Regions from separate parts of the Siminovitchia sp. FSL W7-1587 genome, predicted to be linked through region 2. Evidence: a T-box and tRNA genes for the amino acid it is inferred to sense, from the RefSeq annotation. Region 2 holds a T-box; the other holds one or more tRNA genes.
What was found. The T-box of region 2 lies ahead of NST31_RS18575 (valine--tRNA ligase). A T-box ahead of a tRNA ligase gene usually reads a tRNA of that ligase, here a tRNA-Val.
Positions count from the first base shown of each region.

Region 1: it has a tRNA-Val gene. The T-box ahead of NST31_RS18575 (valine--tRNA ligase) is inferred to sense a tRNA for this amino acid. The anticodon was not compared.

Region 1 is NZ_CP150169.1:3,447,042-3,451,441, reverse strand. It holds tRNA gene NST31_RS16305 (tRNA-Ser) at 1-48, opposite strand, end outside; tRNA gene NST31_RS16300 (tRNA-Asn) at 112-183, opposite strand; tRNA gene NST31_RS16295 (tRNA-Ile) at 185-261, opposite strand; tRNA gene NST31_RS16290 (tRNA-Gly) at 268-341, opposite strand; tRNA gene NST31_RS16285 (tRNA-His) at 355-429, opposite strand; tRNA gene NST31_RS16280 (tRNA-Phe) at 438-513, opposite strand; tRNA gene NST31_RS16275 (tRNA-Asp) at 589-664, opposite strand; tRNA gene NST31_RS16270 (tRNA-Met) at 671-744, opposite strand; tRNA gene NST31_RS16265 (tRNA-Ser) at 890-982, opposite strand; tRNA gene NST31_RS16260 (tRNA-Ile) at 998-1,074, opposite strand; tRNA gene NST31_RS16255 (tRNA-Met) at 1,080-1,156, opposite strand; tRNA gene NST31_RS16250 (tRNA-Ala) at 1,179-1,254, opposite strand; tRNA gene NST31_RS16245 (tRNA-Pro) at 1,268-1,344, opposite strand; tRNA gene NST31_RS16240 (tRNA-Arg) at 1,360-1,433, opposite strand; tRNA gene NST31_RS16235 (tRNA-Leu) at 1,440-1,525, opposite strand; tRNA gene NST31_RS16230 (tRNA-Gly) at 1,536-1,607, opposite strand; tRNA gene NST31_RS16225 (tRNA-Leu) at 1,618-1,699, opposite strand; tRNA gene NST31_RS16220 (tRNA-Lys) at 1,704-1,779, opposite strand; tRNA gene NST31_RS16215 (tRNA-Thr) at 1,832-1,907, opposite strand; tRNA gene NST31_RS16210 (tRNA-Val) at 1,915-1,990, opposite strand; rRNA gene rrf (5S ribosomal RNA) at 2,008-2,123, opposite strand; rRNA gene NST31_RS16200 (23S ribosomal RNA) at 2,357-4,400, opposite strand, start outside.
Region 2 is NZ_CP150169.1:3,950,973-3,955,372, forward strand. It holds gene NST31_RS18565 (hypothetical protein) at 1-186, opposite strand, end outside; gene NST31_RS18570 (hypothetical protein) at 400-534, opposite strand; T-box leader at 1,803-2,037, shown strand; gene NST31_RS18575 (valine--tRNA ligase) at 2,136-4,400, shown strand, end outside.

The DNA of each region.
Region 1 (4,400 bases), 500 kb from region 2:
CCTACGCCCTTAGCAGGGGCGCCTCTTCAGCCTCTTGAGTACTTCCCCAATCGTTATAAGCTTTTATGGAATGTACATAACTGAAACGGTTGATCGAATATGATAAAAGAACTCCGCAGGTAGGATTCGAACCTACGACCGATCGGTTAACAGCCGATAGCTCTACCACTGAGCTACTGCGGAATGGTGGGCCTAAGTGGACTCGAACCACCGACCTCACGCTTATCAGGCGTGCGCTCTAACCAGCTGAGCTATAGGCCCTTCATTTGGAGCGGGTGATGGGAATCGAACCCACGACAACAGCTTGGAAGGCTGTAGTTTTACCACTAAACTACACCCGCATAGGAATGTAAATGGGGCGACTAATGGGAATCGAACCCATGATGTCGGAGCCACAATCCGATGCGTTAACCACTTCGCCATAGCCGCCATGAAAATGGTGGCTCAGGACGGAATCGAACCGCCGACACAAGGATTTTCAGTCCTTTGCTCTACCGACTGAGCTACTGAGCCCTATATAATCCATGCTATGACGTTTTAATATTTCGCATCATCAGCATTTATGTAACAAGTGGATGGTATTAAAAATGGCGGTCCCGACGGGAATCGAACCCGCGATCTCCTGCGTGACAGGCAGGCATGTTAACCGCTACACTACGGGACCTGATGATTGCGGGGGCAGGATTTGAACCTGCGACCTTCGGGTTATGAGCCCGACGAGCTACCGAACTGCTCCACCCCGCGACGATAAAAAATATGATGTTGTCAATGCCGCTGATGTATCTTGACTATTCCACATCAGAAATGTAAATCAAGAAGTATGTCGACAAGTGCAACTACAATACTTTCACTCGATAAAATCTTGGTTGTGTGAATGAAATAATGCAGATGGCGGAGGAAGAGGGATTCGAACCCCCGCGCGGTTTGACCCGCCTGTCGGTTTTCAAGACCGATCCCTTCAGCCAGACTTGGGTATTCCTCCAAAAATATAAGAAAATGGTGGACCTTGTAGGACTCGAACCTACGACCGGACGGTTATGAGCCGTCTGCTCTAACCAGCTGAGCTAAAGGTCCTATCTTGGTAGCGGCGGAGGGGATCGAACCCCCGACCTCACGGGTATGAACCGTACGCTCTAGCCAGCTGAGCTACGCCGCCCAAAAATATTTATGACCTTATATGGTGGAGCCTAGCGGGATCGAACCGCTGACCTCCTGCGTGCAAAGCAGGCGCTCTCCCAGCTGAGCTAAGGCCCCAATTTCTTTATACTGGTCGGGAAGACAGGATTTGAACCTGCGGCCCCTTGGTCCCAAACCAAGTGCTCTACCAAGCTGAGCTACTTCCCGAGACAACCTGTTATACGCGCCCGAAAGGAGTCGAACCCATAACCTTCTGATCCGTAGTCAGACGCTCTATCCAATTGAGCTACGGGCGCAATATATGCCGAGGACCGGAATCGAACCGGTACGGTAGTCACCTACCGCAGGATTTTAAGTCCTGTGCGTCTGCCAGTTCCGCCACCCCGGCAAGTTAAAAGAGCGGAAGACGGGGTTCGAACCCGCGACCCCCACCTTGGCAAGGTGGTGTTCTACCACTGAACTACTTCCGCTTCATAATAATGCGGGTGAAGGGAGTCGAACCCCCACGCCTTGCGGCACTAGATCCTAAGTCTAGCGTGTCTGCCAATTCCACCACACCCGCAAAATGGTGAGCCATGCAGGATTCGAACCTGCGACCCTCTGATTAAAAGTCAGATGCTCTACCAACTGAGCTAATGGCTCGTACTTATTTCATTTTTGTCAATCGACAGAAAATGACAATAAAAACAAAGGATGGTGCCGGCCAGAGGACTTGAACCCCCAACCTACTGATTACAAGTCAGTTGCTCTACCAATTGAGCTAGGCCGGCATTTTTATGGTGGAGGATGACGGGTTCGAACCGCCGACCCCCTGCTTGTAAGGCAGGTGCTCTCCCAGCTGAGCTAATCCTCCGTAATGTTGTGATTCTTGCCCGGCAACGTCCTGCTCTCACAAGGGGAAACCCCTCATTACCATCGGCGCTGAAGAACTTAACTTCCGTGTTCGGGATGGGAACGGGTGTTGCCTCTTCGCTATCGCCACCAGACAAAAATTAACAACATATCTTATTATAATACGTTTTATGTATTTTTCAAGAGTTTTTTTCATTCTCTCAAAACCAGGATACATGAGAAGATTTCCGAGAACCGTTTTTGTTCAATCCAGCTTCGGACGCTATCGCTTTGCGTCACTTCGCTTCTTCTGGCAAAGTCGATTGACTTTTCCGCCAGAAGCTCCAGTGAGCTGCAGCGATGGATGAGCGTCCTGCGCTTTTTATATTTGATTAAGTCCTCGATCGATTAGTATCCGTCAGCTCCATGTGTCGCCACACTTCCACACCGGACCTATCTACCTGATCATCTTTCAGGGATCTTACGTTGCCTGGCAAGCCAGACAATGGGAAATCTCATCTTGAGGGGGGCTTCATGCTTAGATGCTTTCAGCACTTATCCCTTCCGCACATAGCTACCCAGCTATGCCTCTGGCGAGACAACTGGTACACCAGCGGTGCGTCCATCCCGGTCCTCTCGTACTAAGGACAGCTCCTCTCAAATTTCCTGCGCCCGCGACGGATAGGGACCGAACTGTCTCACGACGTTCTGAACCCAGCTCGCGTACCGCTTTAATGGGCGAACAGCCCAACCCTTGGGACCGACTACAGCCCCAGGATGCGATGAGCCGACATCGAGGTGCCAAACCTCCCCGTCGATGTGAACTCTTGGGGGAGATAAGCCTGTTATCCCCGGGGTAGCTTTTATCCGTTGAGCGATGGCCCTTCCATGCGGAACCACCGGATCACTAAGCCCGACTTTCGTCCCTGCTCGACTTGTAGGTCTCGCAGTCAAGCTCCCTTCTGCCTTTACACTCTGCGAATGATTTCCAACCATTCTGAGGGAACCTTTGGGCGCCTCCGTTACCTTTTAGGAGGCGACCGCCCCAGTCAAACTGCCTGCCTGACACTGTCTCCCAACCCGATCAGGGTCGCGGGTTAGACGGTCCATACAGCCAGGGTAGTATCCCACCGTTGCCTCCACGGAAGCTGGCGCTCCCGTTTCCATGGCTCCTACCTATCCTGTACAAGCTGCACAGACAGTCAATATCAAGCTACAGTAAAGCTCCACGGGGTCTTTCCGTCCTGTCGCGGGTAACCTGCATCTTCACAGGTACTATAATTTCACCGAGTCTCTCGTTGAGACAGTGCCCAGATCGTTGCGCCTTTCGTGCGGGTCGGAACTTACCCGACAAGGAATTTCGCTACCTTAGGACCGTTATAGTTACGGCCGCCGTTTACTGGGGCTTCAATTCGAAGCTTCGCCTAAGCTGACCTCTCCTCTTAACCTTCCAGCACCGGGCAGGCGTCAGCCCCTATACTTCGCCTTGCGGCTTCGCAGAGACCTGTGTTTTTGCTAAACAGTCGCCTGGGCCTATTCACTGCGGCTTCTCAGGGCTATTCACCCTAAAAAGCACCCCTTCTCCCGAAGTTACGGGGTCATTTTGCCGAGTTCCTTAACGAGAGTTCTCTCGCTCACCTTAGGATTCTCTCCTCGCCTACCTGTGTCGGTTTGCGGTACGGGCGCCTATTGCCTCGCTAGAAGCTTTTCTCGGCAGTGTGGAATCAGGAACTTCGGTACTTTTTTTCCCTCGCCATCACAGCTCAGCCTACACGGTAAGCGGATTTGCCTACTTACCGGCCTTACTGCTTGGACGCGCTTTTCCAGCTGCGCGCTTGCCTTATCCTCCTGCGTCCCTCCATCACTCAAACGGCAATGAGGCGGTACAGGAATCTCAACCTGTTATCCATCGCCTACGCCTTTCGGCCTCGGCTTAGGTCCCGACTTACCCTGAGCGGACGAGCCTTCCTCAGGAAACCTTAGGCTTTCGGTGGAAGGGATTCTCACCCTTCTTTCGCTACTCATACCGGCATTCTCACTTCCAAGCACTCCACCGCCTCTTTCAAGACGACTTCGCCGCGCTTGGAACGCTCTCCTACCATTGCTATTGCAATCCACAGCTTCGGTGATACGTTTAGCCCCGGTACATTTTCGGCGCAGAGTCACTCGACCAGTGAGCTATTACGCACTCTTTGAATGGTGGCTGCTTCTAAGCCAACATCCTGGTTGTCTAAGCAACTCCACATCCTTTTCCACTTAACGTATACTTGGGGACCTTAGCTGGTGGTCTGGGTTGTTTCCCTCTCGACTACGGATCTTATCACTCGCAGTCTGACTCCCAAGGATAAGTATTTGGCATTCGGAGTTTGTCTGAAGTCGGTAACCCGATGAGGGCCCCTCGTCCAAACAGTGCTCTACCTCCAATACTCTCA
Region 2 (4,400 bases):
TTTCAAGTGCGTGCACTCTGAATTAGAAAGACTTTCTAGAATGCGTCCAATACTGTATTTGTGGTTTAACTTGAGTTCAATAATCCTGGCACTGGTCAGTGCGATGGAACAAGTTGGAAAATGCGCATGTATGTGTTCTTCTCTGGAAACAAAAACAGGGCGTGCTTCAAGATCGCTTTTGGTCACACGAAAGGATTCTTCAATTTACCATAATCCTCGATAAATATCGATAATACGATCGTCAGTTTCTTTATATTCACTTGTTACAATCGCATAGTAGCCGTCAAGAGCTTCTTCCGCTTTTAATTTTTCCAAATCAAGCTCAAGGAATGTTTTTGGCGAAAGAATTTCACCCGTCTCCTTATCAAACGTTATATTCTTTATATAACTAGCGGCACCCTAGGTAGTCGCTCGAGAATATTTTCCGGGCTTTTGAATAATATCCATTGCTTTTGCGATGACCTTTGCCCGGTCTGCCTTTGCCTTTTTCGCATATTTTTCACTGTAGAAGACCACCTGTTTTTCATAGACCACTTTTTTATCTTTTTCTCATTCTTTGAAGTGACGTATATGGTTCGGGGATAAAGAGCGACTTTCTTTTATACTCTGAGCCATACCACGTGTAACCATCTTCATCCACCACATATTCTTTGAACTCTTTATCGGCACTTCGTACAGCCTCGTACCGACATACTAAATACATGACCATGTTTTCCGGACAGGGTGTAATAGATGTTGTCTCCAGTGGTCATGCCTTTATCGGCAACAACTATGATTTTACCAAGATTATATTCTTTTTGGATTCGTGAAAGTCCCGGCCTAAATGTTAGACAATCGTTCGTATTACGCAGGAACAACTCGAAGGTAATGAGAATACCCAGATTATCTATGAATAATCCCATTTGAACAATAGGGTTGGGCCGGTGTTCTTTGGATACGCCTTTCTTTCTTAAATGATCATTTTTATCAGTTTCAAAGTAATAATTTGTCACGTCATGGTCACAATATCGCTTTTACGCCCATACAGGTGTTAATACGTTCGTTAAGTCGTACCTGTAGCGCTGAACTATGTTAATAAAGAAAGGATAAACAACGGTAAACATCATCCAATGAATAGTTTTGCTTTTAAAAGTATCGTGTTCTATTTTCAAAGGTTTTTTCTTCGAGGCTGGATATAGCAGCCTTGAAAAGAGTTTCTTAATGTCATTACTACTAAAATCTATTTTTGAACCACGTTGCTTGTTCATAAGGAACTTATCAATTTCGAGTTCATGGTAGGTCTGACTAAGTACAACATAACCGAACTTTTTTCGTTAGTCTTGACCGTATATAAGTTTTTCGTCATGAGAAAACTCCATGGAAATAGGGGATAATCGCTCCGCCTTTTTCTGTTTAAGGATCTGAACCCTCTCGTTAAAAAAAACGATGGGGTCTTCATATTGCTTTTCCAGTTCATCCAGATATCCAACCTTCTCAATCGTAATGGTTCGGGAATGTCCTTTTTCTTTATCATAATAGCCATCAAAAAGATACGGCCGTTTTTTTTGACGTGTTTTTTTAGATACATGCGAATCCCCCATTTGATTCGCTATATAAATTTATGTATAAAATAAAAATAGCCTGAAACACTAGGTGTACCAGCGCTTCAGGCTATATAAACTTTAATTTCAAGTGCAAAACTGTGGCGTCCCACCTCCGAAAAATCCCCTTTGAATAAAATATGTGCAACGGAAAAAAATGTGAAAAGAGGCCATGGAAAAGTTGACTTTGTCAACCGATTTTCATACTATAATACATAATAAGCAATTGCTATGACAGGGAAGAGTATATTGTATCCTGCTTTCAGAGAGGGGAATCAAAGCTGGAAGATTTCCTAAGCAAGGACAATGGAATGTCGCCCTTGAGCAGCTTCCGCGAACTTTATCATGTAACGGAAGCCGGTGAAGAGCCGTTATCGATATTAGAGAGCCGGATTTATGTTCATTCCTTTATCCGGAAAAAAGGTGGTACCGCGAAACAAAACCCTTCGTCCTTTTTTACGAAGGGTTTTTTTGTGTGAAAAGAAAGAGTTAGCTTTGCTCGCCACAACAACTACTTCACCATTCAACCATATTCAATAAGAGGAGGAAGAGAATATGTCAAACAAGGAGCTGGAAATGGCCACAAAATACGATCCGCAGAAGGTTGAAAAAGATCGTTATGATTGGTGGCTTTCCGGAAAATTCTTTGAAACAAAAAATGATCATAAAAAGGAGCCTTATACAATTGTCATTCCGCCGCCGAATGTAACGGGCAGGCTTCACTTAGGGCATGCGTGGGATACCACATTACAAGATATCTTAACACGGATGAAAAGAATGCAAGGATATGATGTACTTTGGCTTCCCGGAATGGATCACGCAGGGATTGCCACACAGGCGAAAGTAGAGGAACAGCTTCGAAAAGAAGGAAAAAACCGCTACAACTTGGGGCGGGAAAAATTTCTTGAGGAAACGTGGAAGTGGAAAGAAGAATATGCTTCTTTTATTCGTGAGCAGTGGAAAAAACTCGGGCTGGGTCTCGATTATACGAAAGAGAGATTTACGCTTGACGAGGGGTTGTCCAAAGCTGTTCGGGAAGTATTTGTCCGTTTGTATGAAGAAGGCCTTATTTATCGCGGCGAGTACATCATTAACTGGGATCCTGCCACTAAAACCGCACTTTCAGATATCGAGGTTATTTATAAGGATGTCCAAGGAGCTTTCTACCATATGCGCTACCCGCTTGCCGACGGGTCCGGGGCGATTGAAATTGCCACAACCAGGCCGGAAACGATGCTTGGTGATACGGCGGTGGCCGTTCATCCCGAAGATGAGCGCTATAAGGATTTGATCGGTAAAACGGTCATCCTGCCGATCATTGGAAGAGAAATTCCCATTGTGGCCGATGATTATGTCGATATGGAGTTTGGTTCGGGTGCTGTAAAAATTACGCCTGCCCATGATCCGAATGACTTTGAAATTGGCAACAGACATCATCTGGAGCGTGTCCTCGTCATGAACGAAGATGGAACGATGAATGAAAACGCCGGCCAATATCAAGGAATGGATCGGTTTGAATGCCGAAAGCAAATCGTCAAAGACCTGCAGGAAAAAGGAATATTATTTAAAATTGAAGAGCATATGCATTCTGTCGGTCATTCGGAGCGAAGCGGGGCAGTTGTCGAACCTTACTTATCAACCCAATGGTTTGTCAAAATGCAGCCTCTTGCCCAAGCGGCGGTTGAACTGCAGAAAACGGATGAGAAAGTCAACTTTGTACCCGACCGGTTTGAAAAAACATATTTGCACTGGATGGAAAACATCCGTGACTGGTGTATTTCCCGGCAACTTTGGTGGGGACACCGGATTCCGGCCTGGTACCATAAACAAACGGGGGAAATGTATGTCGGTCATGAAGCGCCGGAGGATGAGGAAAACTGGGAACAAGATAACGATGTTCTTGATACTTGGTTCAGTTCCGCCTTATGGCCTTTTTCCACAATGGGTTGGCCGGATACGGATGCAAACGATTATAAGCGCTACTACCCAACCAACTGTTTAGTGACCGGATACGATATTATTTTCTTCTGGGTTTCCAGAATGATCTTCCAAGGGCTCAAATTTACCGACAAAAAACCTTTCCACGATGTGTTGATTCATGGGCTTGTACGCGATGCCGATGGCCGTAAAATGAGCAAGTCGCTCGGCAACGGAGTCGATCCGATGGATGTGATTGAAAAATACGGGGCGGACTCTTTGCGGTTCTTCCTTGCTACGGGAAGCTCGCCGGGGCATGATCTCAGATTCAGTATGGAAAAGGTGGAATCTGTATGGAACTTTGCCAATAAAATATGGAACGCCTCGCGTTTTGCCTTAATGAACATGGATGGTTTTACGTATGAAGACATAGATTTAGAGCAGGAAATGATGGTCGCTGATAAGTGGATTTTAACAAGATTACATGACACAATCGAAATGGTGACTAGACTTTCTGATAAATATGAGTTTGGCGAAGTCGGAAGGGTGCTTTATCACTTTATTTGGGATGATTTATGCGATTGGTATATTGAAATGGCAAAAGTTCCATTATATGGTAATGATGAGGTTGCCAAAAGTACGACACGCTCTGTTTTGGCGTACGTTTTGGATCATACGATGCGTTTGCTTCATCCGTTCATGCCATTTATTACCGAGGAAATATGGCAAAATCTTCCACATGATGGAGAATCCATCACAGTTGCTTCCTGGCCGCAAGTAAATGAACATTTGACCGACCGACAGGCAGCAAGTGAAATGAAGACGCTAATGGAAATCATTCGCGCTGTCCGCAATATTCGCGCGGAAGTCAATACTCCGATGAGCAAAAAAATCACTCTCCTG